4 regions of the Acerihabitans sp. TG2 genome follow, and region 4 is predicted to be linked to each of the others. Evidence: predicted binding sites of a transcription regulator. Region 4 holds the regulator's gene; each other region holds the start of a gene.
What was found. The regulator PurR, encoded in region 4, represses purine synthesis genes. The targets are predictions, from matches to a motif close to CANGCAAACGTTTGCNTG.
Positions count from the first base shown of each region.

Region 1: the regulator PurR is predicted to act here: its motif matches at 1,988-2,005, upstream of purT (formate-dependent phosphoribosylglycinamide formyltransferase).
Region 2: the regulator PurR is predicted to act here: its motif matches at 4,615-4,632, upstream of purL (phosphoribosylformylglycinamidine synthase).
Region 3: the regulator PurR is predicted to act here: its motif matches at 1,786-1,803, upstream of cvpA (colicin V production protein).

Region 1 is NZ_JAYGJO010000031.1:38,791-46,966, forward strand. It holds gene SJI19_RS20995 (bifunctional 4-hydroxy-2-oxoglutarate aldolase/2-dehydro-3-deoxy-phosphogluconate aldolase) at 32-673, shown strand; gene purT (formate-dependent phosphoribosylglycinamide formyltransferase) at 771-1,949, opposite strand; gene SJI19_RS21005 (YebF family protein) at 2,222-3,082, shown strand; gene SJI19_RS21010 (S9 family peptidase) at 3,250-5,295, shown strand; gene exoX (exodeoxyribonuclease X) at 5,317-5,994, opposite strand; gene ftnA (non-heme ferritin) at 6,989-7,504, shown strand; gene copD (copper homeostasis membrane protein CopD) at 7,706-8,176, shown strand, end outside.
Region 2 is NZ_JAYGJO010000023.1:30,570-38,745, reverse strand. It holds gene purL (phosphoribosylformylglycinamidine synthase) at 556-4,461, opposite strand; gene mltF (membrane-bound lytic murein transglycosylase MltF) at 4,796-6,319, shown strand; gene tadA (tRNA adenosine(34) deaminase TadA) at 6,276-6,824, opposite strand; gene yfhb (phosphatidylglycerophosphatase C) at 6,928-7,500, opposite strand; gene murQ (N-acetylmuramic acid 6-phosphate etherase) at 7,569-8,176, opposite strand, start outside.
Region 3 is NZ_JAYGJO010000001.1:197,938-206,113, reverse strand. It holds gene purF (amidophosphoribosyltransferase) at 1-1,207, opposite strand, end outside; gene cvpA (colicin V production protein) at 1,240-1,728, opposite strand; gene dedD (cell division protein DedD) at 1,921-2,640, opposite strand; gene folC (bifunctional tetrahydrofolate synthase/dihydrofolate synthase) at 2,630-3,898, opposite strand; gene accD (acetyl-CoA carboxylase, carboxyltransferase subunit beta) at 4,049-4,969, opposite strand; gene SJI19_RS00935 (DedA family protein) at 5,183-5,836, opposite strand; gene truA (tRNA pseudouridine(38-40) synthase TruA) at 5,876-6,697, opposite strand; gene SJI19_RS00925 (aspartate-semialdehyde dehydrogenase) at 6,697-7,707, opposite strand; gene SJI19_RS00920 (ankyrin repeat domain-containing protein) at 8,107-8,176, opposite strand, start outside.
Region 4 is NZ_JAYGJO010000010.1:110,788-118,963, forward strand. It holds gene cfa (cyclopropane fatty acyl phospholipid synthase) at 1-483, opposite strand, end outside; gene purR (HTH-type transcriptional repressor PurR) at 949-1,965, opposite strand; gene SJI19_RS24850 (YnhF family membrane protein) at 2,261-2,350, shown strand; gene SJI19_RS11250 (C40 family peptidase) at 2,485-3,348, opposite strand; gene SJI19_RS11255 (Grx4 family monothiol glutaredoxin) at 3,744-4,100, shown strand; gene rnt (ribonuclease T) at 4,528-5,193, opposite strand; gene gloA (lactoylglutathione lyase) at 5,374-5,781, opposite strand; gene SJI19_RS11270 (DUF1289 domain-containing protein) at 6,012-6,257, shown strand; gene slyA (transcriptional regulator SlyA) at 6,995-7,429, shown strand; gene SJI19_RS11280 (glycine zipper 2TM domain-containing protein) at 7,544-8,011, opposite strand.

The DNA of each region.
Region 1 (8,176 bases), on a different contig from region 4:
TCCACCAAGGCGAGACAGGAGAGAAAGTGTTATGAAGAATTGGAAAACAAGTGCGGAAAGTATTCTTACGTCGGGCCCAGTCGTTCCGGTTATCGTAATTAATAAACTGGAACAGGCGGTTCCACTGGCTAGAGCGCTGGTGGCGGGCGGCGTCAGAGTCTTGGAAGTCACCTTGCGCACAGCCTGCGCCTTGGAGGCTATTCGCGCTATTGCCAAGGAAGTGCCTGAGGCAATCGTCGGTGCCGGTACTGTGACCAACGTACAACAGTTGGCCGAAGTGACCGCCGCCGGTGCGCAGTTCGCCATCAGCCCCGGGTTGACCGCGTCATTGCTTAAAGCGGCTACCGAAGGCACCATCCCGCTGATCCCGGGTATTGCCAGTGTGTCCGAACTGATGTTGGGCATGGATTATGGTCTGCGCGAATTCAAGTTTTTCCCGGCAGAAGCCAACGGCGGTGTAAAAGCATTGCAAGCCATCTCCGGCCCGTTCTCACAGATTCGTTTTTGTCCGACCGGTGGAATTTCCCCGAAAAACTACAATGACTACCTGGCGTTAAAGAGTGTCCTGTGCATCGGCGGATCGTGGCTGGTGCCGAATGACGCGTTGGAATCTGGTGACTATGCGCGCATCACTGCATTGGCAAAAGAAGCCGTAGCTGGTGCCAAACTGTAAGATGACGGTGCTGTAGGCGCGGATTCCCACAGGGGATCCCGCTATTGGTCCTAGACGGTGCTCGCGCGAAATGGCGGGCACCGCCTAGACCTTGTTATCAACCGGTGACACCGATCGCCGCTGCGCTGTTTTTAGCCCGCGTTACTGCATCTTCCACCGAATCCCCCACCGCCAGAGCAACGCCCAACCGGCGTTTGCCGCTGATAACCGGTTTACCAAACAGACGGATTTGCGTACCAGCGTGCAGAGCGTGTTCCAGCCCATGAAAACGTACATTGTCACTTTCCAGCTCGGGCAAAATGACCGCTGACGCGGCCGGACCATATTGGCGTATGGCGCCGATGGGTAATCCCAAAAAGGCGCGAACGTGTAAAGCGAATTCAGACAGATCCTGGGAGATGAGGGTAACCATGCCGGTATCATGAGGGCGGGGTGATACTTCACTAAAAATCACCTCGTCGCCGCGAACAAACAGCTCAACACCAAACAGACCCCAGCCACCCAAGGCACTAACCACCTGTTGTGCAATATCCTGTGCCCGCGCTAAGGCTGACTCGCTCATACGCTGCGGCTGCCAAGACTCACGATAATCACCGTCCTCCTGACGATGACCGATAGGTTGGCAAAAATGGATACCATCCACTGCGCTGACGGTCAATAGGGTGATTTCAAAGTCAAAATTCACCAGTCCCTCGACAATAACCTTACCGCCGCCGGCGCGTCCGCCAAGCTGTGCATAGCGCCACGCATCATCAAGTGCTACCGCGCTACGGACCAGGCTCTGTCCCTTGCCTGATGAACTCATGACCGGCTTGATAATCAATGGATAACCTATCTGCGCTACCGCCTGCTCTAATTCGGCGCGATCGCCGGCGAAACGGTAATTTGACGTTGGCAGTGCCAGGGTTTCCGCTGCCAGGCGCCGGATGCCTTCCCGATTCATGGTCAATTTGGTTGCCTGCGCACACGGCACGACGTGATGTCCCGCCTGCTCAAGAACCACCAGCATGTCGGTGGCAATAGCTTCTATCTCAGGCACGATAAAATCGGGGCGTTCAGCCTCGATCACTGCACGTAGCGCTGCGCCATCAAGCATATTAATCACATGACTGCGGTGGGCAACCTGCATTGCCGGCGCATCGGCGTAACGATCCACGGCGATGACCTCAATACCGAGTCGCTGGCATTCGATCGCCACTTCTTTACCCAGTTCGCCCGACCCCAGCAACATGACCCGCGTTGCATCGGGACGCAACGCCGTTCCAACAGTAACCATCGCTTTCACCCGCCTTGATAAAAATTGCGCGCAGTATAAACGAAAACGATTGCCTATACCCAACAGATTCGGTGTTACAGGTAGGCGGCAAGTCCCTATGGTTAATGAACCACTGTGTGAAAGATGCCGAGTTACTGAACAATTATTGAATAAGGCTGATTAAATTGACGCTGTTTGCCATTGAATTTCAAAAACACTTTCTCATGGTAAATTTAACCGGCTATTATCAGTCATCACCTTGAGAAGAGGACAACCAGAATCGTGGAGGCTTTATGCAAAAGTTGGGATTAGGCCTGATAGGCGTAGTGGCAGCAGGAATGATGCTGTCATCAATGGCAAGCGCGGCGGACCAAACCCAGCCGGCTGATCCACAGGCCGCGTCAGCGCAAGCCCCGGTAGGCGGATCATCAAACGATCAACAAACCACTACCGTAACGCCAAGCGCCGATACGCCAGCGCCGACCACGGTGGTTGTGCCGAAAACACCCACCGCTGCCGGCGATGCTGCACCGCAAAGCGGCAGTGCTGAGCAAAAAAATAGCGCACCATCGACCTCGTCCGCCGCTATTCCCACCGCTGCGGATAAACAGGCCGCCGCCGACGAAGCCAGCAAAAAAGCCGCTGCGGATAAACAGGCCGCTGCCGACGAAACCAGCAAAAAAGCCGCTGCGGATAAACAGGCCGCCGCCGACGAAACCAGCAAAAAAGCCGCTGCGGATAAACAGGCCGCCGCCGACGAAGCCAGTAAAAAAGCCGCTGAGCATGCCAGCAAATCTGCTGCCGTGGATAAAAAGACTGTCGCAGAGAAAACTGTCGCGCTAAAAAAAGCGTCACCGAAGCAGGCGCCAATACAAAAAACCTTTAAGATGGCCGCGTGCCCCGACTTAAATTCACTCCAGATAGCGGATCTGATTAAACAAGACTATAACCAAAACCTGTTACCCCATTCTGATGAGGATAAAACCGCCGGTGACGGGGAGAGCATTGTCTTGCAGATTGATCCAGAGGCGATCACCGGCATCGGCGACAGTTGGCAAGCAACGCTAGACGTCCACAGCTCAAGTGGCGATCGTACATTCGCGGTGACGCTGGATTGCCAAAAGGGCGAAATTAATTATTCCTCTCAGCCCTAGACCTGGCCCCTTGCACTAACGCTCTTCAGCGGTGCGAATAATCCCGCACCGCTGCTCTTGACCCGCGCTCCCTAAGCACGCATAAGGCTCTGCCTGGCCTCCACTGCGCTTGGCAAGCTCTCCTATTCGTGCCACTCTGTTTCTTATGCAAATAAGGAAGGGTGTGTATGAGATTTCCACCAATCGCTGAAAAAAGACCTCACAAACTCACCGTACATGGTGAGACACGGATCGATGACTACTATTGGTTGCGCGACGACAAACGCGAAGATCCTGCGGTGCTTGATTATCTAGCGCAAGAAAACACCTATGGCGAAGCCATGATGGCCGACTATGGAGAGCTGCGACATCAACTGTTCACTGAAATGGTTGAGCGCATCCCGCAGCAGGATCGTTCGGTGCCTTACGTCCGGCGCGGTTATCGTTATCAAAGCCGCTATGAGCAGGGCAACGAGTATGCCATCTATACCCGCCAAGCAGCGGATTTACCCGAGGACGCTCCCTGGGAAATTCTGCTAGACGGTAATCTGCGTGCGGCGCAAAGCGAATTCTATACCATGGGCGGGTTGGAAATGAGCCCGGACAATATCATCATGGCGGCGGCAGAGGATTTTCTGTCGCGCCGACTTTACGGGATTCGTTTCAAAAACCTGGCTTTTGACTCCTGGTATCCGGAAGTTATTGAGGATGCGTCCTCAGGTTTCGAGTGGACCAGCGATTCGACCATGCTGTACTACGTGCGTAAGCATAAAAAAACACTGCTGCCTTATCAGGTATATCGCCACCGGGTTGGTACCTCCACCCGTCTTGATGAACTGGTGTACGAGGAAAAGGACGACGCATTTTATGTCAGCCTGCACAAAACCACCTCTGAACGCTACATCATTATTGCCCTAGGCAGCACCACCTCTGGTGAGATCCTGTTGCTGGATGCAAATGACCCGCAGGCGCAACCACAGATGTTTTCGCCGCGTCGCCACGATCATGAATATTCGCTGGATCATTTCCAGGGCTATTTTTATTTACGCTCCAACCGGGACGGTAAGAATTTTGCCCTTTACCGCAGTGAAACGCCCGACGAAGACCAATGGCAGACGTTGATTGCCGCGCGTGAAGATGTGGTCCTGGAAAACTTTACTCCGTTTACCCATTGGTTGGTCGTTGAAGAGCGCCATCAGGGATTAACCAGCCTGCGGCAAATTAACTGGGAGAGCGGAGAAGAAAAGGGCATTGCTTTTGACGACCCCACCTATGTGACATGGCTGGCCTACAACCCGGATCCTGCGACCCCGTGGTTGCGCTATGGCTACTCCTCCATGACTACACCCACCACGCTATTTGAGCTGAATATGGCGACTGACGAGCGCAGATTGCTCAAGCAGTCACAGGTCAAAAATTTTGAATCAGAACATTATCGCAGCGAGCGGCTTTGGGTGACCGCGCGCGACGGTACCGAGGTGCCGGTTTCGTTGGTATATCGCAAAGACCTGTTTAAACCGGGACAAAACCCGGTGTTGGTTTACGGTTATGGCTCTTATGGCAGTAGCATGGACCCGGATTTTAGCGCCAGCCGCTTAAGCCTGCTTGACCGGGGATTCGTTTTTGCCTTGGCGCATATTCGCGGCGGAGGCGAGTTGGGTCAGCAGTGGTATGAAGACGGCAAATTGTTCAATAAGCTCAACACGTTTAATGACTTTATCGACGTAAGCCACTATTTGCTGGCGCAGGGTTATGGCGATAAGCAACGGGCGTTTGCCATGGGTGGCAGCGCGGGTGGGTTGTTGATGGGCGCAGTGATCAACATGGCTCCACATTTGTTCAAGGGTGTCGTGGCGCAAGTGCCGTTTGTGGATGTGGTGACCACCATGTTGGACGACAGTATTCCGCTGACCACCGGTGAATATGATGAATGGGGTAATCCTGAAGAGCAGGCCTACTACGACTATATAAAGCGCTACAGCCCGTATGACCAGGTCAGCGCGCAAGACTATCCTCATTTGCTGGTGACCACCGGTCTGCATGATTCGCAGGTACAATATTGGGAGCCGGTAAAATGGGTCGCCAAGCTCCGCGCCAGCAAAACCAATGACAATCTATTGCTGCTTTGCACCGACATGGATGCCGGTCACGGCGGTAAATCAGGGCGGTTCAAAGGGTATGAAGGTATCGCGATGGAATATACCTTCATTCTTTCCTTGGCCGATCTGCACTAACAAACCAATGGCGGCACCGGTTTAACGTGCCGCTGCATCCTGGTTCAGATAGTGATTAATACTAAAACGCAGATCCCCAGACAGGTCTTTCAAATTAGCCAACATCCACTGCAGATAACCCGGATCTTCCTTGGCTACCTGCTCCAGCAACTGACCACGGTATTTACCGAATTTCAATGTGGTGACCAACGTCGCTTCGTTACTTAACGCCACCATCTGTGCAGCGCTCCAGCCGGAGTCGTCCATGATTTTTACCAACAGGGCTGCCGTAATGTAACAATCGTACAAAGCGCGGTGTGGATAGAGCCCTTCAGGCAGGGTGACCGTCAGGTTAAGGGCATAACGCAGATGCTGGTTACCGTACTTCAGACCGGGGTAAAGCTTACGTGCGAGTTTAAGGGTGCAAATCCATTGTCCATGCATTTCGGGCAACATTCGGCGATCGAACGCGGCATTATGGGCGACGTAATATTGACTACCGTGGTAACGACCAACGACCTTGGCAATGCGTGGTTTATGCTCCACCATGGCTTCGGTAATATGATGAATGGCCATCGCTTCATATCCGATGGCGCGATCGGGATTGACCAAATCGCTCATGGGATTGAACAACTGCCCGTTTTCCACGTCAATCGAAGCCACCTCGACGACTCCGCCGTCGAGGCCACAGGTTTCTGTATCGATGACTCGAAAAGCCATAATTATTCCTTTTCAGGCTAAGCAGCGCCCATTATGACCTGAATCGTGCCAACAAAAAACCCGCATCAGATGCGGGTTTATGATTGGTTAGCCTCAAACAATATCAGGCTGGGACTTTCTGTTGCGCTTATCAGCGCGTTTTTCTTCCGGCGATTTCAGCGGTTTCTTCTTCGCGTCTTTCTTACGATCCATTCCCTTACTCATATTTGCCTCTCTATAAAAGAACCGGAAATGTAGGCTTGATTAACTGCCAGTTGGCCAAGTTAATCAAGTCAAATTGTGCTATTTCCGTGCCCATCGCGGGCTGAAGACTCGGAGGAAGACCCCGGCCCAACTGGCTTATGTGGGACAGTGACCGCCAACCTGTAAATCGCCTAAATACCCAGCAGATTTCGAGCTGCAAAAAGATGACACGCAAAAGAACCCCAATAGGCTTACTGTGCTAAGTCACTCGGGTGTGCTCCATCGATGCACCTGCGGCTTGAAACAGGACGGGTGTAAGCTTAATGTGCAGTATAGGGCATGAAGACACTATTTTCCCGCTTCATAAGGCAAACACGAAAATTTAATTGGGGTTTGCTGCTAAAACATCAACCCGCGCGCGAAAGAAAATCGCCGCGCAGCCACACCGGGTGATCCTGCGCAAGCAACTCGGCAACAATCGGCACCGTGTCGCGCGGACCACAGGCTACCCCCAGACGTCGCAAGATCGATATTCATTTATCAGTTTGTACTGAATAATGTGTTTCAAATATTATGCCATTGCTGCGGAATGAGGAATATGATTATTCATCATACAAATAAGAATGCTTATCACTATTCATTTTAAACGATCATTTTTGTGTAGATGAAAGAATCAAGATAAAATATATAATATGCTGATTTATAATTGAAATTAATTAACGCAATCTGCTAGTTAAATAATGGTATGGTTTTTGTTATCATTTGGGCATAATGAATATCTCAATCTAAAAATATCTTCAAGGATGCCCTCATGTTAAAACCAGAAATGGCGACTAAGCTGAATGAACAATTAAATCTGGAATTTTTTTCCGCTAATCTCTACCTGCAAATGAGCGCCTGGTGCAGCGATAAAGGGTATGAAGGCGCGTCAGCTTTCCTCAAAACCCAATCACGCGAAGAAATGGATCATATGCGTCGGCTGTTTGACTACCTCAATGACACGGGGAGCATGCCGGTGCTGGGTGCTATCGAAGCACCACCTACCGTTTACACGTCATTGGCGGAACTTTTTCAGCGCACCTACGAGCATGAACAGCTGATTACGCAAAAAATTAACCAGCTCGCACACACTGCCATCACCTCACAGGATTACTCTACGTTTAACTTCCTACAGTGGTATGTCTCCGAACAACACGAAGAAGAAAAACTGTTCAAGTCCATCCTCGATAAGCTTTCGTTGGTCAACACCAATAACGACGGGCTGTTCCTGATTGACCAGGATCTGAAAAAAATGAACGGTGGCGGTAATACCTCCACGCCTATCTAAGGCAGCGTCCACTCCCGTCTTAGGGGTGCTCGACATCAGCCCCGGCAGCCGTTATCATCAGCTTGCTTCCAGGTAAGTGGGGGTAACGGCAGCGTTTTTTTTGCACCGATTTGCCCGGGGACGCAACGTAAAATGTTCACAGCCACACAGCATGTGGTCTCAGAGGTATTCATCATCTCATGACCGTCTCAGCGTAATATTATGTTAAGCCTTGCAGCCTGTTATTCAGCCACTCGATTTATTCATATCACCGCTATTATGCAAGGATTCGGTATTGCGCTGTTTTGTGAATGCCTCACCCCAGCAACGTTACGGCCCTATATGCGCGCGCGTCTGGCGGGTATTGGCCGTTTTATGGCCGTTTTTAGCCTACTGACCGCCCTGGGCATTCTGATTCTGCAGGCCGGATTAATGGGCGAGGGTTGGTCTGATACCCAACGTCCTGACATCTGGCTGGCGGTATTACACACCGCATTCGGGACCGTATGGCAATGGCACATGCTGCTGGCGTTGCTGGCGGTGATCATCGCCGGTCGGCTACCGCTTTCCCCCGTACGTCATCGACAGTTGCTGGCGGTTTATAGCGGCCTGCTGATCAGCATGGCTCTGGTAGGGCATTCCGCTATGTATGACGGTATACGGGGCGGATTGCAACGCGCAAATCAGATGGTA
Region 2 (8,176 bases), on a different contig from region 4:
ACGATGTTTATTTTTACTAAACATTATCTACAATTACATTCTCGTCAGGGTTCTAACCTGACCAGATACCCTTTATTTCATTTCATTTTGTTTTATTTATCGCCTGCTATTCGCAGGTTTTTTTTATTATGGCAACAATAAAATCAAATTCATGCCCCGCCTAGCACCCCATGTCACGCTAGGCCCGCGATCGCCGATCGCACCGCAAGCCCGGTAAAAGGGAAAGCGTACCAATGGGGTCGAAGCGGCCGTTTCCCGGCCGCCAGAGCGCCCCATGGTACGCTAGGCCCGCGATCGCCGATCGCACCGCAAGCCCGGTAAAAGGGAGAGCGCACCGATGGGGTCGAAGCGGCCGTTTCCCGGCCGCCAGAGCGCCCCATGGTACGCTAGGCCCGCGATCACCGATCGCACCGCAAACCCTGTAAAAGGGAGAGCGCACCGATGGGGTCGAAGCGGCCGTTTCCCGGCCGCCAGAGCGCCCCATGGTACGCTAGGCCCGCGATCACCGATCGCACCGCAAACCCTGTAAAAGGGAGGGCTGCGCGCCCTCCACCCTTATCCTAACTGCTTCCTCGCATTACGGAAAATCCGCATCCAGGGCCCATCCTCGCCCCACGCCTCAGGATGCCAAGAATTGCTCACCGTACGGAACACCCGCTCCGGATGCGGCATAGTCAGTGTGACCCGACCATCGGCACTGGTCACAGCGGTAATACCATTAGGCGAGCCGTTCGGATTTGCCGGATACGTCTCGGTAGGCAGGCCACGATTATCAACAAAGCGCAGCGCCACCAAACCCGCCGCCTCCAACGCCGCCAAATGAGCCGCGTCACGCACCTCCACCAACCCTTCCCCGTGCGATACCGCAATCGGCAAACGTGAACCCACCATCCCTTGAAGTAATAAAGAAGGACTACTTGTCACCTCAACCAAACTAAACCGGGCTTCAAAACGTTCCGATTTATTACGCACAAATCGTGGCCAAAGATCTGCACCGGGTACCAGATCGCGCAAATTGGACATCATCTGACAGCCGTTACACACGCCAAGTGCCAAGGTATCGGCACGATGAAAAAATGCCTCAAATTCATCGCGCACCCGCGGATTAAACAAAATAGACTTAGCCCACCCTTCCCCGGCCCCCAACACATCGCCATAAGAAAATCCGCCACAGGCCACCAACGCCTGGAAATCATGCAATTGCCCTCGCCCGGACAGCAGATCGCTCATATGCACATCGATCGCATCAAAACCGGCCCGATGGAAAGCCGCCGCCATCTCCACATGGGAATTAACCCCCTGTTCGCGCAGGATCGCCACCTTTGGCGATATCCCTTTGGCGATGTTGAACCCGGTGATTAACGGCGCGGCAATATCCTGTGCCGGATCAAATGTCAGCACCACGTTCAACCCCGGATCGCTATCGTCCTGCTTAGCGACGTGCTCTTGATCGGCACAATCAGGATTATCCCGCAAACGCTGCATCTGCCAGGTCGTTTCTGCCCACCACGTCCGTAACTGGGTACGGTTTTCACGATACACATCCACGGTGCCGGCGCGGAACACCACGTCGTTACCCGCCGTCGCCTGTCCCAGGTCATGCAGACAGTCTGACAGTCCCTGCTGCGCAAATATCTGCTCAACCTGGGCCCGGTCCTCAGCCGCGATTTGAATCACCGCACCGAGTTCCTCATTAAACAGTGCCGCCAAAGTGTCATCACCCAATCCGGCAATATCCACCGCGAGACCACAATGGCCGGCAAAAGCCATTTCCAGCAAGGTCACCAACAGGCCGCCATCGGAACGATCGTGGTAGGCCAGCAAGACACGCTCTGCCACCAGTTGCTGAATCGCGCGGTAAAATCCCGCCAATTGTTCCACGTTGCGCACATCGGCGGTGTCATCGCCCAACTGACGATACACCTGCGCCAGCGCAGTTGCCCCTAACGCCTGGTGACCCGCGCCCAAATCGATTAGCAGCAGTACATTATCCCGATCGGCACGCAGTTGCGGCGTCACGGTGCCCCGCACATCTTCCACCCGGGCGAAGGCAGTGATCACCAGCGACATGGGCGATGTCATTTCGCGCTGCTCTTCTCCTTGCGGCCAACGGGTTTTCATCGACATGGAGTCCTTACCCACCGGAATCGTTAACCCCAGGGCCGGACAAAGTTCCTCACCCACGGCTTTAACCGCTGCATACAAACCCGCATCCTCGCCGGGATGTCCGGCTGCGGCCATCCAGTTAGCGGATAACTTGATACGTTTAATATCGCCAATCTGTGTCGCGGCCAGGTTAGTCAACGCCTCGCCCACCGCCAGACGCGCCGACGCGGCAAAATTCAGCAGTGCCACAGGCGCCCGTTCCCCTATTGACATCGCCTCGCCATAATAGCTGTCCAGACTCGCCGTGGTCACCGCACAATCCGCCACCGGCACCTGCCACGGACCGACCATCTGGTCACGTGCCACCATTCCGGTAACCGTCCGATCGCCAATGGTGATCAAAAAGGTTTTTTCCGCGACCACCGGCAGACGCAGTACGCGCTTCACCGCGTCGGCCAATACGATGCCCTCGCGGCTCAGCGGCGTAGCATCAATGCACAGCCGAGTCACATCACGCAGCATCTTGGGCGTTTTGCCCAATAACACATCCAACGGTAAATCAATGGGCCGATCGGCAAAATGCGTGTCGTCCAGACGCAAATGCAGTTCCTCGGTGGCCTCGCCAATGACCGCGTAAGGCGCACGTTCCCGACGGCAAATGGCCTCGAATACCGCCAACTGGGCCGGCGCCACCGCCATAACATAACGCTCCTGGGATTCATTACACCAGACTTCCAAGGGGCTCATACCCGGTTCATCGTTGGGGATGGCACGCAGTTGGAACCGCCCGCCGCGATGACCATCGCTGACTAATTCCGGCATGGCGTTGGACAGGCCACCCGCGCCAACGTCATGGATAAACAGAATCGGATTGGCCGCACCCATTTGCCAACAGCAATCGATCACTTCCTGGCAACGACGTTCCATTTCCGGGTTATCACGCTGTACCGAGGCAAAATCCAAATCGGCATCCGACTGACCGGAGGTCATGGATGACGCAGCGCCGCCGCCCAGGCCGATATTCATCGCCGGACCACCCAGTACAATAAGTTTGGCGCCTACGGTAATGTCCCCTTTCTGCACGTGCTCGTCACGGATATTGCCGATGCCGCCCGCCAGCATGATGGGCTTATGGTAGCCGCGCAGCTCCAGGCCATTATGGCTGTTCACCCGCTCTTCATAAGTACGAAAATAGCCGGTCAGCGCGGGGCGGCCGAATTCGTTATTAAATGCTGCGCCCCCCAAGGGTCCGTCCATCATGATATCCAGGGCGCTGACAATCCGATCCGGCTTACCGAAATCCTGCTCCCACGGTTGTTCAAAATCAGGAATACGCAAATTGGACACGGAAAAGCCCACCAGCCCGGCCTTGGGTTTCGCGCCCCGGCCGGTGGCGCCTTCGTCACGAATTTCGCCACCCGATCCCGTAGCGGCACCCGGCCAGGGGGAGATGGCGGTCGGATGGTTATGGGTTTCCACTTTCATCAAGATATGCGCCGGCTCCTGATGGTAGGCATAATGGCCATCCTGTGGGTCGGCAAAAAAGCGACCAACAGCAGACCCTTCCATCACCGCAGCGTTGTCCTTGTAAGCGGACAACACGAAATCAGGCGTACGCTCGAAGGTGTTCTTAATCATTTTAAATAATGACTTGGGCTGTTGCTCTCCGTCGATAATCCAATCGGCATTAAAAATTTTATGGCGACAATGCTCAGAATTGGCCTGGGCGAACATATACAGTTCAACATCGGTGGGATTACGTCCCAGACGGGTAAACGCCTCAAACAAGTAATCTATCTCATCAGGTGCCAGCGCCAGCCCGAGTTTAAGGTTAGCCTGTTCGAGCGCCAGTCGACCGGTTGTTAGCATATCCACCCGCTGAACCGGCGCCGGCGGCTGTTGAGTAAACAGATCACCCGCCTGCTCCAGCGTATCAAAGACGGTTTCCATCATCCGATCATGCAGCAGCACACCCAGTTGCCGCCACTGCACATCCGTCATGGCCTCGCCCTGGAAATAAAACGCCAGCCCACGTTCTAGACGTTTCACCTGCGCCAACCCGCAATTATGGGCGATATCGGTAGCTTTTGATGACCAGGGAGACAGTGTGCCGGGACGCGGCGTCACCAACAGCAAACGACCTTGAGGCGCATGTTCAGCAAGCGAGGGACCGTATTTCAACAGCTGTTGCAACCTGCCGCGCTCTTCTGGGTTAAGGGGGGCACTCAGATCGGCAAAGTGGACATATTCAGCATAAACATCATTCACCGGCAACTGGGCTTCACGGCAGCGGGATAGTAGCTTGTTGATACGAAATGCTGATAAAGCGGGCGAACCACGCAGTATTTCCATAATAAAAGATCTCTCGTCTTTGAACCGCCGAACGCAGGTCAGTGGTACGGCTTGCCATGGGGTGCAACTCTGGCCAACTTCCGCGCGCCACATACGCGCGGGCAATTTTTGATTTTTGGGGGGAAACGCGCGCCATTATAGAGAATACCGGCCCCGGACGAAACCGTTTGCGCGGTAAATGTTGCGATTCTTATCTGCACCCTCAAGACCCGGTCGCTAAGCAATAAAGTTGCACAGTGGCGTTTTGTTGCGCAAAATGCCCCCACTCCAGGGAGAAAATGCTAATAATACTGCCGAACGAGACAGCGAAATATTCGCTCCATCTAGAGATAACTATTTGAAAAAAATCAAATTTAACTATGCTGTGATGAGTCTTGTCGCCGCCATGCTAACCTGGGCGTTATGGTTCAACGTCCCGTGGCACAACGCGCGAGAAGACAAGCTGAGCGAGATAAAATCCAGGGGAACGCTACGGGTCAGCACGATTGACGCGCCGTTGAGTTTTCATTCCAATAATAACGTGCAAACCGGCTTCGATTACGAACTGGTGAAACGTTTCGCCGATTATTTGGGTGTCAAGCTTGTAATCCGTCAACGCAGCACGCTCAATGAACTGTTTGATGATCTGGACAATGATGACGCGGATCTCCTGGCCGCCGGTCTGATTTACAACACCGATCGACTACAACGGTTCGCCACCGGTCCCGCCTACTATTATATTTCGCAACAGCTGGTTTATCGGCTAGGTCAACCCCGCCCAAAAAACCTGGGCGCACTACAAGGCCGGCTAGCCGTGTCTTCCGGATCGGCACATATTTCCCTGCTGCGCGAGTTAAAGCAAAAAAAGTACCCGAACTTGCACTGGGAGGTGTCATCTGATCTCGGCAGCACATCGCTGCTCGAACAGGTGGCCGACGGTAAACTTGATTATACCTTGGTGGATTCAGCCACGGTCGGGCTGCTGCAACGTATCCATCCTCGGCTGGCGGTCGCCTTTGACGTAAGCGAAGAAGAGCCGGTTACCTGGTATCTGCGACGAAAAAACAGCGATAATCTCTCCGCCGCCCTGCTGGATTTTTTTAGCCAACAGCAGACGAACGGTATCTTGGCGCGGCTTGAGGAAAAATACCTGGGCCATGTGGGCAGTTTTGACTACGTCGATACCAAAACTTTCCTGACATCCATTGACGCCACGCTACCGGCATTGCAATCGTTATTTCAGCAATACGCCAAAGAGATTGATTGGAAATTGTTGGCCGCGATTTCTTACCAAGAGTCCCATTGGAATCCCCAGGCCGTCTCCCCCACTGGGGTTCGAGGTCTGATGATGCTTACCCGCTCTACGGCGGATAGTCTGGGAATTGCGGATCGCATGGATCCGGAGCAAAGCATCCGCGGTGGAGCGCTCTATCTATCGCACTTGATGCAGCGAGTGCCGGACACCATACCTGAAGAGGAAAAAATCTGGTTTGCGCTTGCGGCCTATAATATGGGGTATTCCCATATGCTGGACGCACGCACCTTAACGGCCAGCCAACAGGGTAACCCCGATAGCTGGGTGGATGTGAAACAACGCTTGCCGATGCTTAGCCAGCCTCGTTACTACCAACAAACCACCTATGGTTATGCTCGTGGCCAGCAGGCCTATAACTATGTGGAAAATATCCGTCTCTACGAGATGAGCCTAATCGGATATTTAGAGGAAAAACAGAAAAAAATCGCGCGGCAAACTGCAGTGACCAACCAGGCTGCAGCGCTTGACGCCACAAAGCAGCCCGCCAAGGTCAGCGGGCTTTTTTCGACCAATAATACCAGTGCTATTTTTGCGCCTTCATGGACCAAACCGCACTCGACGCCATAACGCCGGCATCTTGAAGTTTCAAGGCTTGACGCCGCGCTTTATGCAGTTCGCGGCGGCCACGAAAAAAAGCACTCAGTTGACGTGAACAGTCCTCGGCCAACACGCCCGGGCTCACCGTCACCGCATGATTAAGGCCAGACTGGCGCAGCACGTCGCAAAATGAACCCACCGCGCCGGTTTTTGGGTCGCAGGTGCCGAACACCAAACGGCCGATTCTGGCGTGAATCATCGCCCCGGCGCACATAATGCACGGTTCCAGCGTGACATAAAGCGTGGTGTTTAACAGCCGATAATTGCACAATGCCGCACCACCCTGGCGCAAGGCCATGATTTCCGCATGGGCGGTGGGATCGTGATGACCAATCGAGCGGTTCCACCCTTCGCCGACCACCCGGTCAGCCAGAACCAGCACTGCGCCCACCGGCACCTCACCCTCATCTGCGGCCCGCTCGGCCAAGGTTAAGGCATGGCGCATCCAGTATTCGTCGTCCAGTTCATTAGACATAATATGTCTCCAGGGTTATTTCCCGCCGGCTGATTATAGCGGTATAAGGCGGACGACCGCAAAACCCCGGGCAGCTCGTCGTTGCCTACGGTGATGGGGACACTTACTCTAACGGCTGCAGCTCGCCTCGTGGCGTAACATGCCAACGATGCTGGCAGAAATAGAGTAACGGGCTGTCATGTATGCTATCGCTGTAACCGCTAAACAGTTTGAGCGGCGTACCCAGCGCTGACTCCAATTGCACCACTTTCTCATGACCCAGGCAGCGTAAGGTCAACACCCAGCCGCCGTATCGACGGGTGCTCCGGCTACCGATCACGTTTACCTGTGATAAAAACGGGGCATCGGCATACACCCCACGGACCAAGGGCTCCAGGGAGCCGGTAATCAGCCAAACCTGCGTATCATCACTGGCAAGGTACTCATTTAGCCGCGCCAAAACCGTAGGATAAGCGGTAACACGCTGGCGAAACCAGTCGATGAAACTCTCCTGCAAAGCCATAAGCCGAGCTTCACTGTGACCGAAGGTGATAGCCCACAGTAATAAGCTTATGGGCCAACGGCCGGAGCGTCCTTTAATCAGCAGACCGAATAACACCCATGGCAAGACCGGCAATACCAGGATCAAATTGAGCGGCAGATGGCGCAGCATATAACGTAAAAAACAGCCGAACATATCCTGTTGATGTAACGTGCCGTCCAAATCGAAAAATACAATACGTCGGTTTGCGACAGGGCTCAAAATCACTCCTCAGAATTATTCAATCCGTTGCTACGCTTGTCACCACTTGCCGCAACATTATCACCCAGCGCACAACGCAAGAAACCACGCTGTTGCGATAACGATCGTCTGGCCTGGGTAGCGTCGACGCCGGTGAGAATCATTAATATTGCCGTTTTCACTTCAAAATCAGCCTGTTCCAGCGCGGTCTGTGCCTGCGCTCTATCAGCGCCAGTTGCCTGAACCACAATACGGCAAGCCCGATCCGCGAGTTTGATATTGGTGGCTTTAACATCCACCATCAAATTTTGATATACCTTACCCAGTTTGACCATCGCGCCGGTGGAGAGCATATTCAAAATAAGTTTTTGTGCCGTACCGGACTTCATGCGGGTAGAGCCGGTAAGGACTTCCGGACCCACCAACGGTGAAATAGCGATACCAGCCTCATGGGCGATCGGAGAATCCGGATTACAGGAAATCGCCGCAGTGGCGCAGCCCAAACGGGTGGCATAACGCAGTCCGCCGATCACATAAGGTGTACGCCCCGACGCCGCCAAACCCACCACCATATCCACCGGCTGCAGGTTAAGTGCCAGCAAATCCTTAGCGGCTAGCTCAAGGTCATCCT
Region 3 (8,176 bases), on a different contig from region 4:
GAAAGCGTATTTCCGGTGCCGCAGAGGCCAAGTAAACATTGCGCGCTCCGGCTTCACGGGCCATTTCGACAATTTGTTCCGATGTAGTGCCACGTACGATGGAGTCATCCACCAATAGGACATTTTTATCACGGAACTCGGCACGGTTGGCGTTAAGCTTGCGGCGTACCGATTGGCGACGCACCTGCTGACCGGGCATGATAAACGTACGGCCCACATAGCGATTTTTTACAAATCCCTGACGGTAAGGCAAGTTAAGAATACGCGCGATTTCCAACGCAATGTCGCAGGAGGTTTCCGGGATGGGGATCACCACATCAATATCCAGGTCCTCCCATTCGCGCGCAATCTTCTCACCCAATTTTTGTCCCATGCGCACCCGGGCACTGTAAACGGAAATCTTGTCGATAAACGAGTCAGGGCGAGCAAAATAGACATATTCAAACAGGCAGGGATGGCTTTGCGGATTTTCCGCGCATTGGCGGGTGAATAATTGACCATTTTCAGTAATATACACTGCTTCACCCGGCGCCACATCGCGCAGGAATTCAAAGCCAAGGGTGTCAAGCGCCACGCTTTCGGACGCCACCATATATTCATTGCGGCCATCGGCCAAAGTGCGTTTGCCAATGACCAGCGGACGAATGCCGTTAGGATCGCGAAATGCGATCAGGCCATGGCCGATGATCATGCCGACCACGGCATAAGCACCACGAATCTGCTGGTGGGTGGCCGCCACTGCCGCAAAAATATTATCGGCCTCTAGTGGATAGTCAGGAAAACGGTCCAGCTCGCTGGCCAGGATATTGAGCAGGATTTCCGAGTCGGACGTTGTATTAATGTGACGGCGCCCTTTTTCAAACAATTTTTTGCGCAGCTCGTGAGCGTTGGTCAGATTACCGTTGTGAGCCAGCGTGATGCCGAACGGGGAATTGACATAAAAAGGTTGGGCCTCGGAGGCGCTGGAGCTGCCGGCAGTGGGATAGCGTACATGGCCAATGCCCATATTGCCCTGCAGACGCTGCATATGTCTGGCTTCAAATACATCCTTCACCAAACCATTGGCTTTGCGTAATCGAAAGCAATCCAATGCATCAATGGTGACGATGCCCGCCGCATCCTGCCCACGGTGCTGAAGCACCGTTAACGCGTCATAAATCGACTGGTTGACCGGCATAAAACCGGCGATACCGACAATACCGCACATGTGTCATTTCCTCATCAGCGTTACCGCGGCGATTAATGCCCCGGTAAGAAACTCGACGTGTTTCTGAGATAGTCAAAAAACCATCTGATAATACCGCTGAACTGCGGTATCAGCTGGGACTGGTGCCAGTCCTCGCTCTGGGAGAATCCGGTGAAGGTATCCAAAAAGAATAGCATGGCCGAGACGATCAGTATGCCCCTGAGCGCGCCGAAACACACACCTAACACCCGATCCGTGCCGGATAAACCGGTCCGTTCCACCAGAGAGCCAATCACGTAATTAACAATTGCCCCAACGATCAGGGTAGCCACAAACAACAGGGCAATCGCGATACCGTTACGAACCAACTGATCTTCAAAGCGGGTAAAATAGACGGCGAGGTACACATAATAGTGGCTGGCAACGAAAAACGCACATCCCCAGGTCACTAATGATAAGGCTTCGCGTATAAATCCCCGGATCAGACTTATCAGAGCAGAAAAGACTATGATGCCAATAATGGCGTAATCAACCCAGATCATGCATGCATCCCTAGTTAACTCGCCCCGTCAGCAGGTTCGCGGCGAATTCTATCAGAAAACGAAAACGTTTGCGCAGCGGAATTTTGGCGCAAAGTGAAATTAGCAACGGCCATTAAAAAAGCCCAATTAACGCAAGAAGATAACACGCAGAGCTGCCATTCTCGCGTTTGACCACCTCGGGTACTCAGTAAATCAATGAGCCTGATAGGCGCGCAGTTGTCCACTGAGCTCACTCAGTCGATTCATTTCCGGCAGTGCCGCTTCAAGCTTTTGCTTAGAGGCTTCTGGCCCGACAAAAATACGGGTAATCTGCCCTGCCACCGGCACCGAAGGCACGGTATAAGCGCGATAACCTGCCAGACGCAGTTTAGCGACGATCTCCCTCACTTTGGCGGCATTTTTCAGCGCACCTAATTGCACCACCCAGGCCTGGCCCTGCGGCGGCGTCTCGACGGTTTCTTTGGCAGGCGTCACTGGTTTTTGCGTTGTCGCCGGTTTGGGTTCCTGTTTGGTGTCAGCTTTCACTACCGGTGGTTTAACCGCAGGTTTATCTTGCTCCACCGGTTTGGACGGTGCCGTTTTTATCGATTCCCGACGGGCCGGGGCTTTTGGTGGCGTCGCTGGGGTACTGTTATTGCCCCCGGCAGCGGCGGAATCATCACCCGATTGGGCCTTATTCGACTGTACCACTGCCGCCCCCGCACCTTCCGGCGGCTGGCTGGGTAGCGACTGGTTGGCCTGAGGGTAAGCATCGCCCTCATCGGTATCGCCGGGTTTAGGCACTAATGGAATCGCGGCAAAATTATCCTCATAGTGCTTTTTTTTACCATCCAGCAGGCCGGGCAGTACGATGACGCCAAGTGCCACGATGATGATGGTTCCCACCAACCGGTTCTGAAACTTACTGGCCACGTTCTTTCTCCGGGTTGACCATCGCCATCACCGGGGCCACGGTATGAAACGAACCGAATACCAGTACACAATCTTCTGGTCCCGCGTCCCGCAGCGCCTGGAGCCAAGCCGACGGCACATCGTCAAATAGCAGCGCATCATTGAGATGCGCCGCCAGTTGCGCCGCAGTAGCAGCGCGCGGCCCCACCAGGGATGCGCAGTACCATTGATCCACTTGACCGCGCAGCGTGTCCAGCGTGCTGGCGATATCCTTGTCCGCCAGCATACCCACGACCGCCAGCAGACGACCGGTGATGGTCAGTTTTTCCAGCTGTCGCGACAAATAACCGGCAGCGTGGGGATTATGGGCAACATCAAGAATACGCAACGGCCGTTGACCGATGGTTTGAAAGCGGCCCGGCAGCGCGGCATCAAGCAGCCCGTGGCGGATCGCCCGTTCCGACACTGGCAGCGGCCATTTGCTAAGCACAGCCAGTGCAGTAGCGGCGTTCGCCAGCGGAATGGACGGCAGCGGCAAATTTTCCAGGGTTATTTCGGCATTTCGCCAGCACCAGACATCGCCGTTAACGGAAAACGACCAGTCACGATCACGACAATAAAGCGGCGTAGCCAATTTATCAGCGACGCGGTCGATAGAAGCCGGACGATCGGGTTCACCCACTATCGCCGGTTTACCGGCACGCAGGATGCCTGCCTTTTCGCGCCCGATACTTTCACGATCGGGCCCCAGCAGCTCAGTATGATCAAGGGCAATACTGGTGATAACGGCCACATCCGCATCAACAACATTGGTCGCATCAAGCCGCCCCCCCAAACCCACCTCGAGGATCACCACATCCAAGGCCGCCTGTTTGAACAACCAAAAGGCCGCCAGGGTACCAAATTCAAAATAGCTTAAGGAGATATTGCCACGCCCAGTTTCAATCGCCGCCATCGCCTCGCTGTGCCGGCGTTCGGACAATTCCCGACCCTGGATACGGACCCGTTCGGTATAATGCAGTAAATGGGGGGAGCTGTAGACGCCGACCTTCAAGCCTTCGGCCAGCATCACCGTCTCCAGCAGTCGGCAAGTGGTGCCTTTGCCGTTGGTGCCGGCGACAGTAATCACCTGCGCGGCTGGACGGGATAATTCTAGCTGGCGAGCAACCTGGCCAATCCGCTCCAGGCCCAGGTCGATGGTTTTGGCATGCAGGCGCTCAAGATAATAAAGCCACTCGGCCAGTGACGATGTGGCTTGAGGCACAGTAAGATTTTCCATACGTCCCGTTGTTGACTATTTAGTAGCAATCACGTTAACCATGATCTATTAGGCATAACCATGCTGATACAGTGTCCAGGCGGCCAAGACCGGGCTCCAGGCTTACACTGCCGGGGTGTCACTGCCAACACGCCCCGGCGGGAATACGGCCTAGATTTCGTCCTGGTGCTCAGGCGGCGTGATATCGGCTTTCGGTTCGTGGGCATGCTGCGCTTCAGGCTGCGGCCGGTGGCTCATTTTAGCCAACAGGCTGGCGAGCTTTAGCCGCATTTCGGGCCGACGCACGATCATATCAATGGCGCCTTTCTCAAGCAAAAATTCGCTGCGCTGAAAACCCGCAGGCAGTTTTTCCCGCACCGTTTGCTCAATCACCCGCGGGCCGGCAAAACCGATCAACGCCTTGGGTTCAGCAATGTTAAGATCGCCCAGCATGGCCAGACTGGCTGAAACCCCCCCCATGGTCGGATCGGTCAAGACCGAAATATAGGGTAACCGGCGCTCCCGCAGTCGTGCCAGGGCAGCGCTGGTCTTCGCCATCTGCATCAACGAAAGCAAGGCTTCCTGCATCCGCGCGCCGCCGCTGGCGGAGAAGCAGACCAGCGGACATTCGTCTTCCAGAGCCTGCTCAACCGCACGCACAAACCGCGCGCCGACCACCGAGGACATGGAACCGCCGATAAAAGCAAATTCAAAGGACGCCACCACCACCGGCATATCAAATAACGTGCCTTTCATCACCACCAGCGCGTCTTTTTCGTCGGTGGCCTTTTGCGCCGCCGCCAGGCGATCCTTGTATTTTTTGGAATCCTTGAATTTCAGGATATCCCTTGGCTCGAGTTCGCTACCCAGCTCCACTTCGCTGCCTTTATCCAAAAAGGCATGTAGGCGGGCCCGTGCAGTCATGCGCATATGATGATCGCACTTGGGGCAAACATCCAGGTTGCGTTCAAGCTCAGCCCGATACAGTACCTGCCCGCAGCTATCACATTTCGTCCACACGCCTTCTGGGATATTGGCCCTACGCGCTGGGGTGATAGTGCTCTTATTGAGAATTCGTTCAATCCAGCTCATCGATAACCTTTCTGTTTGAACCTGGCAAGCGCCAGTCCGCTATTCACGCTTTGACCATCATGCCGGCGTAACCTGCCGTGCCGTCTTTTCGATATGAAAAACAATAGCCATTAAAAATGTTGCCTATTAAACCATAACCGCCAACCAGTTGGGATAGAAAACTCTGCTCACTGCTCATCATTTACCCATACCCAACAGCCAACGGTGGTTTGCCTAGGGGCGGGAGGCCGCGCGTTTATGCCGCCATATTTCGATCACACCCGGCAATATTGACAACACGATAATGCCGACAATCAGTAATTTAAGATTTTCCTGTACCACCGGCAAATCACCAAACCAATAACCTGCATAGGTAAACAGTGCCACCCACAACACGCCGCCGGTGATATTAAACAGAGCAAAATGCCGGTAGGACATATGCCCCATACCCGCGACAAATGGCGCAAAGGTTCGCACTATCGGCACAAAACGCGCCAAGATAATGGTTTTGCCGCCATGGCGTGCGTAGAACTGATGGGTTTTATCCAAATAGCTACGCCGGAACAGTTTTGAATCGGGGTTACTGAACAATTTTTCACCGAACAACCGTCCGATAGTATAATTGACTGCATCACCCAGTACCGCCGCCAACGCCATGAGCAGTGCCATAGTATGCACATCGAGTTGGTTAGACGGTAACGCCGCCAGCGCGCCGGCGACAAATAACAACGAATCCCCCGGCAAAAACGGCGTTACCACCAACCCGGTTTCACAAAACAGAATCAGGAACAAAATGGCGTAGACCCAGACACCATATTGCGCCACCAATTCTGCTAGGTGAACATCGATATGCAAAATAAAGTCAATGATAAGTCTAACAAAGTCCATGATGTCTCTCTCACAGGCGCCACAAAGAGTTTTAAACCGTTAATCCTGAAGAAATAACGGCCCCAGGGAAGACAAAGGCAAATCAAAACGGCTGGGATAATCCACCGCCACCATGTACAGCCCTTCCGCCTTGGCTGTCGCCGCCGCCAGGGCGCGATCCTGTGCCGCCAGCACCTCGGCAACCCAGGCCTCGGGACGGTTGCCGCATCCCACTTCCATCAGACTGCCGACGATATTGCGTACCATATGATGCAAAAAAGCATTCGCTTTAATATCCACCACCACATAGTCGCCGCGCCGGGTCACGGTTAAGTGGATAATATTGCGCCACGGTGAATGCGATTGGCAGTGCAGTGCGCGAAACGACGTAAAATCATGCTCACCCAGCAGGTATGCGCCAGCGCGCATCATCTTATGCTCATCCAACTGATGGTAAAAATGCGTCACGCCATGAGACAGTATCGCCGGCCGGTAAGGGTGATTATAGATAATATACCGATAGCGTCGTGCTATTGCGCTAAAACGCGCGTGAAAATCATCGGCTACGCTGCGTACCCAGCGCACCGCAACATCAGACGGCAGATTAGCGTTCACCCCTAGCGTCCATGCGGCGTCCGCACGCTGCGCCCGGGTGTCAAAGTGCACCACCTGTCCGGTGGCGTGTACGCCGGCATCGGTACGCCCGGCGCACAATACCGAAATCGGTTCATCGGCTACTTTGGACAGGGCCTGCTCCAGACAGGCCTGAACACTACTGACCTCAGATTGCCGTTGCCAGCCGTAGTAACGGCTGCCGTCGTATTCAATACCCAAGGCAATTCTTTTGGTTGCCGGCTTATCGCCGGTGACGTCCCGCAACATTAATAAAAATACTCCGCCACCAACAGCTCAGCAGTCAATAGCGCCATCAGCGCTCCGCCAAAACGAACGTTGTCCGCAACCGACCAGAACTGTAGCAGATCCGGCATACCATAATCATTACGCAAACAGCCGATGCTCAGATGCGCCTGACCTGAAGCATCCTCCACCTGCGTGGGGAAATCGCCCTCAGCGCTCAGGGTGATGGATTCAAGGGCCGCTAATGCCTCGCGCGCTTCCTCAGCACCCATCGGGCGCTGGGTTTCCAGATGAACGATCTGGGCATGGCCGTAAAATACCGGGGCCTGAACGCTGCTTACCGAAATCGGCAACCCCTCGTCCTGCAATACCTTGCGGACTTGATCCACCAGACGGCGCTCGATCTGCACACTGCCCAGATCGTCGGCGATCAAGGGCAGCAAATTAAAGGCTAACTGACGGCTAAAAAAGCCCGGTTCAGTGGGCAGGCCGTTTAATAAGCGCGCACTCTGACCGGCCAGATCATCCACCGCCACCTTGCCCTGCCCCGACGCCGACAGCAAATTACTGACGTGCAGGCGTGTGATGCCGGCCAGATCGGTCAGCGGCCGGACCGCCAGCAACAGTTGGCTGGTCAGGCTATCAGCCACCGCCACCAGATTACGGTTACGATAATCGGCCAGCACCGTGTCATTAACGCCCGGCACCACCAGCGGCACGTCAGGTTCCAGGGCAAACTGACCACTGGAATCAATCACCACGCAACCTGCCTGCGACGCGGCCTCGGCATACAGCGTGCTGGCCTCGGCGCCGGCGATGAAAAACGCCAACTGTACCGACGTCCAGTCAAACTGCGCGGCGTCGGTCACCAGAATGCTTTTACCGTTATAACGCAGCGTTTCGCCGGCGCTGCGTTCGCTGGACAGTAAATACAGCTCCCCAACCGGGAACTGACGCTCCTGCAGTAACTCCAGCAGCGCTGTACCGACTGCTCCTGTTGCCCCTAAAAGGGCGATATTCCAGCCGTCAGACATCAATTTTCTCTCCAAGACAGTGCATAATTGCGCCCGGAAGGCATTAACCCCCCGGATTAAAATCTGTAAGGCACCCGGCCATTCGAGCAAAGGGGGAATATTCTGCCACTGAATGAAACAAAATCCCAACGCTATTGTGATTAACCGGTTGTGACAACCTGATGAAAGCGGGCGTCATCCACCTCGGTTAAAAGTGGCAGCCCTGATCGTACACTGTCTGGTGTTAATGCGGTAACCCAACGTCTTACCCGCTAGACTGGCGATACTGCGACACCACCGACGTCCCGCCAGCGAGGCCGTTAGGGCGTTTGTCATTCCCCTTGCCGGTTTCATTATCTATGGGCCAGGGGAATGTATCGTCTCAGCATGGAGAATGTTAGCGTGATGCTGAGACACAGCTTATGAAAGCAGTTGTTTTAGCCGCTGCATGCCCTGCTCTATTGAGGAAAAAACCGAGGTGATTGAGGAT
Region 4 (8,176 bases):
ATTGCAAATCATTTTTAGTTTGTGAGATTGTGCTTGTTCCAGATCGTCAGTCTGGTGCCAATACCCGCACGAATACTGCATATAATGATCAAGCATTTGTTCAAACAGATCATTTCCCAGATCATAATGCTCTTTGCCCACTATCCAGGCGCGTTTTTTTGACTGCAAATTCAGCACGCGCGCAGCGGCAACGCGAAAAGTATCCTTTAAATGATGCGGAAGTTTATTTTCCAGTCCGGCTCTAAGCACCCGTTGGAAAAAAATGTCCAACCGGTCGCATTCCCACCAGCCTTCCATATAGCTCTCACCTAAACCGAGTGACCCGTCTTGCAACACGCGCTTAAAAAAACCGGGATTGTTGACCCGAAGATCAAAAGGCCTTGAGCCATTGATTTCAACGCCGGCTTCAGTGAGCATTTCACAGACGATACGGTACCACGCGTTATCATGAAAGCTCAGATCTTCAACACACGAGGAACTCATAGCTTCTCCATCACCTTTACTTTGTATTGTCCCGTTAGGTACAGCCAGGCTGTTTCCTGCGGGCCTTTATAAGAATCCACGATTTACCGTGGTGTCTGAAGTTCCGCCATCAACAACAGCGGAATATAAAGCAAGCCTAAGATTGGTTTATCGCTGGGGGCTTTATAAAAAGGGTGATGCCATGCGGCAAACACAACATTTTTGTAATAAAAGTTACTAGACAACTCGTTATAATTGTTAACGATATTAAGTATAAGCCTGCATTTGAGTTTAGACAATAGTTAAGACTGCAATGTATTTTGTGATATAACTTAATGATTTCCATGCTGAACTATTGCGTGTTGGGAACAAAAGCCAAATGACAATACCGCGTATCAGCTGTGCCATATTAGCCGCGATTCGTTCGCTAATGACACGGCGCCCGGTGAGAATGATGGCGCCGGTGGGTGGGGTGTAGAGGTAACGTTAGGAGAGGCAAGGGCCATCGGCAACCGAGCGCCGTTCAATCAGTTGAGGATGGACTTCGATGCATTTAGCATCTTCTCTTTTACTGATAATGCGATCGAGTAGCATGGTCAGCGCAGCTTCTCCCAGTTCCTGTTTTGGCTGATGGATAGTGGTCAGTGCGGGAGAAAAAAAGCACGAATTGCGCACATTATCATAACCGATAATCGAGATATCGTCCGGTACGCTTAAGCCTAGTTCATTGATGGCGCACAAGGCGCCCATCGCCATGATATCTCCACCACAAAATACGGCGGTGGGGCGTTGTGCTTGCGCCAGGATCTGTTTCATCGCGCGGTAACCCGATTCAGGTTCAAAATCACCTTGTACCACCCAGCGTGTCTCAACAGGTATTCCGGCTTGTTCCATCGCATGGAGATAACCACGGTGACGCCCGCCGCCAGTATTGCGCGCCAATTGTCCGGGTATGGCGCCAATGGCGCGATGCCCGCGTTTGAGTAAATATTGGGTTGCCAAGTATCCACCGGCGAAGGCGTTATCAATGATGGTATCGGTAAAATCGCGACGCGCTTCGCCCCAATCCATTACCACCATAGGAATATGACGGTACTCTTCGAGCATATCCAACAGTGCTTCGGGATATTCGGCGCACATCACCAATAAACCGTCGATGCGTTTTTGCGCCAGCATAGCCAAATAGGCACGCTGTTTATCCAGATCGTTATGTGAGTTGCATAAAATCAGTGTATATCCTTGAGCGAAACACTGGTGCTCTATTGCCTCGATGATTTCGGCAAAGTAGGGCGCTTCGCTGGTACTGGCCAAGAGGCCAATGGATTTGGTGCGGTTGACCTTCAAACTTCGCGCCACAGCGCTCGGGGAGTAATGCAGGTATTTTATCGCGTCCAACACGGCAATTTTTGTTTCCTCCGCGACGAAACGGGTTTTATTAATGACGTGTGAGACGGTGGTCGTCGATACGTTAGCGCGTTTCGCCACATCTTTGATGGTTGCCATGCTTTAAATACTCCTAAACGCCCTGAATGAATGACTGTCGAAGGCGCAAGCACTTTACGACACAATAAGAAAGAACCGGTAATTTTCCTTGATTCGGCGACAAAGTGAAAGTGTTAAATGTTGCGCATGGCTGTGAAGCGACAAGCATTTCAATCATAAATGTGCCAGAATCGCGTTAGGCAGACATCTGCCATCGACTGGCAGCGCCGCTCGCAGATCATGCGTGATAACGCTATTGCGTCATTATCTGCCGGACGCCGCGGCTGATAGGCCAGCAACATGTTAAGGAGCCATTATGAACAGCGATTTCAAAATATCATTAGCGACCACAATATTTTCACTTTTTGTTATTATGGCGTTCAGCTTTACTGCCGTCATGAACTGACTCTATGTGCAAATAAAAAAGGAGCCATGGCTCCTTTTTTCAACGCTATAGTGGTTTGTCCCTCGCCTCTTCCCTTTTCCAAATGCCTTGACTGCGCGCGTCACTCCCATCATTTATAGTAATGCAATCGAGCCTTAACGGATCGTTTTGGGGGTCACTACGCGCCGCGCGCCAACATAGTGATCCTGCCAATAGTCTTCGTTTAAGTAGCTGATGCGAATGTCGCTTCCGGTGCGCGGCGACTGGATAAACTTCCCATTGCCCAAATAAACACCAACATGATCCGCGGCACCACGATTGGAAATATGGAAAAATACTAAATCCCCGCTCTCCAGTTCATCTTTTTTAACCGGTGCGGCATCTCGCAAATGAAACATTTCATTGGCGGTGCGGGGCATGTGTATCCGTACTACATCTTTATAGGCGTAATAGATGAGCCCACTGCAGTCAAAACCTGTGGTTGGGGACTTTCCACCCCAGTGATAGGGTTTTCCCATCTGGGACAGCAATTTATTCATCGCGGTAAGTTTGGCGTGCTGGTACCGTCTTTTATGGCTGTCGCTCATTTTTATCGGCTGGTTTGAGATGAGCTCAGTCTTCGCCTGATGTTTGATTCGGTGCCGGCCATAGCCTACTTTATAGCCCTTTTTCGGTTTAGTGATTTTGGCTATTTTCTTAGTGTCCGACGGCACAATGATTTTTTTTGTATGTATTTTAGCCGATCCGTGCAGGTTTTCGTTTTTGGTCTTGTGCAGATCAATTTTTTTGACTCGGGCCTTCGATATGCTGATTTTTTGTACGCTGATTTTTTCAGTAGCGGGGAGTTTATTTTTCTTGGCGATCTTGACCGGTTTTCGTTTGCGCCTGTCACTGGCTTTGGCCGCAGTCGACTGGGATTTTCGTTGGTCCGCATTGACCCCCGCATTGGGCGCGGCATGAGCCAAATTGAAGAACAACTGGGTAAAAAGCAACACAAAAAGCGTAAAGCATAAACGCATGAGAAACGCTATCCTTATGTGGCCCAATGGAAGGGGGTTAACAACGTCTCACAGGAATTTAATCTATTTAATCCGTTAATGCATCTGTAATTGTCTCCTTATTGTGTATAAACGTGAATAAACTCGAATTTGTCGCTTTTAACAGCACTGTACGCCCGAAATTTCATCGATTCCTGATTGGGAACCCTGGTGCTTAAAGCCCAATTTGTATTTGGTACCAGCAACAAAAACGCTAAAATCACTGTTTAACGTTGGGCAAAACACGTTAACTGAGCGTTAATGTTGTTACGAAAGTGCTAGCAGGGTAAAAAAGATTTATCTTCGTGCCCGGTAATCGTTAGAATGTAATCTGCCAAAAGTAAATAAGCCGGTTACTGGCTTGAGGAAACGAGACAATGACGACAATTGAAAAGATTCAGCAGCAGATTGGCAAGAACCCGATTCTTCTCTATATGAAGGGGTCGCCAAAGTTCCCTGGCTGCGGTTTTTCCGCACAGGCAGTACAAGCACTTTCCGCCTGTGGCGAGCCATTCGCGTATGTCGATGTCTTGATAAATCCGGACATTCGCGCTGAACTGCCAAAATACGCCGATTGGCCTACCTTTCCTCAACTCTGGGTGGATGGTGAGCTCGTGGGCGGCTGCGATATTATTATTGAAATGTACCAACATGGCGAACTGCAACCGCTAATCAAAGAGACTGCGCTGAAATACAGTACCCAATCTGAACCGCAGGTACCGCCTGCCAGTTGATAGCATAGGGTGCACCCGTCATCTTTCACGCTGCAGGGGTGTTGGCTAAGTGCGTTCACCCGAATCACTTACTCAAGTAAGCTCATCGGGTTCTCTTACTTGCCGCCTACCTGCAACGCGAAATCTATAGGGTGCCGTGTCATCTTTCACGCTGCAGGGGTGTTGGCTAAGTGCGTTCACCCGAATCACTTACTCAAGTAAGCTCATCGGGTTCTCTTACTTGCCGCCTACCTGCAACGCGAAATCCATAGGGTGCACCCGTCATCTTTCACGCTGCAGGGGTGTTGGCTAAGTGCGTTCACCCGAATCACTTACTCAAGTAAGCTCATCGGGTTCTCTTACTTGCCGCCTACCTGCAACGCGAAATCTATAGGGTGCCGTGTCATCTTTCACGCTGCAGGGGTGTTGGCGCCTGCAGCGTGAACCTTCATTGTGGGGTGTCGGTGGTTTCTGAGTCCACAGGGGCTAACGGCCAGCCACCTAGCCGTTTCCAGCGATTGACCAGTTCACAAAACAGCTCGGAAGTTCTCTGTGTATCGTATAGCGCAGAATGCGCCTGGCTTGCGTCAAATTCTATTCCTCCGGTCAAACAGGCTTTGGCCAATACGGTCTGACCGAGCACAAGCCCGCTAAGCGCGGCGGTGTCAAAAGTGGCGAATGGATGGAAGGGATTGCGTTTTAACCCCGCCCGTCCCGCTGCCGCCATTAAAAAACCATGATCGAACCCGGCGTTGTGGGCGACGATGATTGCCCGATTACAACCGCGATCTTTAATACCCTTGCGTACCATTTTAAAAATTTCGTGCAGTGCCTCATATTCGCTCACCGCGCCGCGCAGGGGATTGCTGGGATCAATACCGTTGAAGGCCAAGGCTTCAGGTTGCAGAAGTGAACCAGGGAACGGCTCTACGTGGAAATGTAAACACTGATCGGGGATCAGCCATCCCTGATCATCCATATTTACTGTTACGGCGGCAATTTCAAGCAGGGCATCGGTGTTGGCGTTAAAGCCGGCGGATTCAATATCGATTACCACCGGATAAAAACCGCGAAAACGTCCGCGAAGGGTATTTACATCATCAATTTCAGCCATGCCAGCTCTTACTATTCAGGAAAATAGGTCGCATTATGGCAAATTTTGACGCGGGATGCATGGCCTCAATAAGCCGTTTAACCGTCGTGCTAGCGTTACGGGGCATGCCGACGCCCCCCGAACATCAATCACACGCCTGTCGGGCGTGCCCCAGCACATGTGGGAGGCGTGCCATTAAACTTAAGCGCCGAGGCCTTTGCCGGCATGACGTTGCTCGATCAGCTCAATTTTGTAGCCATCGGGATCTTGGATAAAAGCAATAATCGTGCTGCCGCCTTTCACCGGACCAGCTTCGCGCGTCACCAACCCACCGGCTGAACGAATACGATCGCAAGTTGCGGTGACATCGTCTACCCCAAGCGCCACATGGCCATAGGCGCTGCCCAGATCATAATGGTCGACGCCCCAGTTATATGTCAGTTCAATGACCGCACCGTCGGTTTCCTCGGTATAACCGACAAAAGCCAGCGTATATTTATACTCGGTATTTTCACTGGTGCGCAACAAGCGCATTCCCAATATTTTAGTATAAAAATCAATAGATCGCTGCAAATCAGTCACGCGCAGCATGGTGTGAAGTAAGCGCATATGTTCCCCTGGTTTATTCGGCAGCGGGTATAACCCGTCACCATGAAGTACGGCAGTAAATTGTCAGTACTGTCAGTATAGCCGAGTAAAATGACCAGACTCAATGATACCGAGTCGTCTGGACCGCCGAATTGGGAGAACGTGGATGGCTATCGGCTGATCTTTGCACAAAAAAAATTGCCAGCAGACGAAATAACGCCTTCAATTAGCTTAAGTGAGTGGGAGGAGGCATGCCTGAGCAACTTGAATTTTTTGATATCACCAGCCCTTGTCGTGGCATTTGTCAAGTGGATGCACGGGGCTATTGCCGTGGATGCCTGCGTTCCCGACAGGAAAGATTTGGTTGGAGTAACATGAGTGATGGTCAAAAACGCGAGGTACTGCGACTGTGTCGTCAGCGCTATCTGCGCGCGATTCGACACGCTGATGCAGTGAATAATGACCTTGAAGGCCCACATCAACCCTCCTTATTTTAAGTCATCCTTCGCGACAGCGTACCGTCCTGTAACTCGACATCTATTGGGTAACACGTGGTGTCTTTGATGTTTTCTGAGTTGATAGAAGTCGGGGCTAATGTCGACGGATCATATGCATTAGACGGTGGCATTAATTATGAAATAGATGGATTCATAAATATATATTATAATTATATATTTTTTTGCACTTTTTGCTTTGATGGCAGCAGGGTGCTCAGGTACTCATTTAGCAAGATCATATTTATTAAGCCATACATTATATCTGAAATAAATTGATTCACAATTATATGTTATGATTACATTATTGGATCTAATACATGACATTATGGTATTTGTTATGTCTTCATTTAACTTAAACTCGCAATAAATCAAGATGAATGGCAATAATAGTGTTACAGTAATGAATAATCCGCTTTGTATAAGATCTCAATAGTTGTCAATGCCGAGCAAAAGGCATGTGGAACGGGTTATATGACGTTTGCAAAACCTGCATTATAACAAGCGGAAGACTCAGTGAATGAAGGGCCGATGCATTCTCCAGGGCGGGCACCTGGTTAAGAACAGTGGGCTCTTCGGTCATGTCCATTATTGCAAAGGAATAACATGCCCATAACTTCAATATCATCTTAACTGTCACCTTACTCATATATATATATTTGTAATTTGCCATTCCACCCATTAGAATGGATGGGAATCCAGGGAACAAGCTTAATCAGCTTTATTATAAGGAGAGAGAAGTGGAATCGCCATTAGGATCTGATTTGGCGCGACTTGTTCGTGTTTGGCGCGCACTGATTGACCATCGTTTAAAACCGTTAGAACTGACACAAACGCATTGGATAACGCTGCATAACATTTGCCAGCTACCGCCTGAGCAATCCCAGATTCAATTGGCGAAAGCGATTGGCATCGAGCAACCCTCATTGGTTCGAACACTTGACCAGCTTGAAGAGAAAAAACTTATCACGCGTCACACCTGCGCGAACGATCGGCGGGCTAAACGCATAAAATTGACGGAGTCAGCTGAGCCAATCATAAAAGAAGTAAACCACGTTATAAATAGTACTCGGGATGAAATCCTGACGGGCATATCAGAACAGGAAACGCAATTCTTGAGTAATATGATTGCCAGGCTGGAGAAAAACATCCTGGAACTTTACAATAAATCCTGATAGACACGCTGTATTAAAATAACGTTTAATAAAACAACCGGCTGACGATGCCGGTTGTTATTTTTTTTATTGCAAGCCTGATTCGGCTAAATGGCCTTTGACCGGCCATGATATTCAGCGCGGCGAGACGGTTACAGTACGCCCGTTGGTAGCAATGGCTACGCGTTGACCTACGCTATAACGTGTCTGGCCCTGCTTTTGCACGACCATGATGGTGCTGCCATCGTCTTTATGCACTTCAAGCTCAACGCCTTGGCTGCGGTTGGCCGCTCCTTCAATTCCCTGGCCAGCTACACCACCAGCCACTGCGCCTGCAGCGGTGGCCAGGCTGCGACCGGTTCCGGCACCAATAGTATTACCAAGGAATCCCCCCAATACTGCACCGCCCAATGCACCGATGACATTGGAGTCATCGCCGCCTTGTATCTGTACCGGTCGGACTCCCACCAGAGTACCGTAGCTCACGCTCTGAACCTGCTTGGCTTCAGAGGCTGAATAAACATCGCCAGATAAGCCGCTGTTATTAGCACAACCCACCAGTGTCAAACCTGCCAGGGTGACTACGAGCAAACTTTTTTTCATTGAAAACTCCTTTTGAATGCCGTCCGTCAAGGAATACCCAGACAGAACAAATACAAATATCGCTGTGAGCCGCAAGATACGCCAAGGTTAGGTAAAATCCTCCTCAGTCTATCGTAGCTGAAAATAGGGTTATAACCCTAAACTGCGATTCAACAGCCACTAATT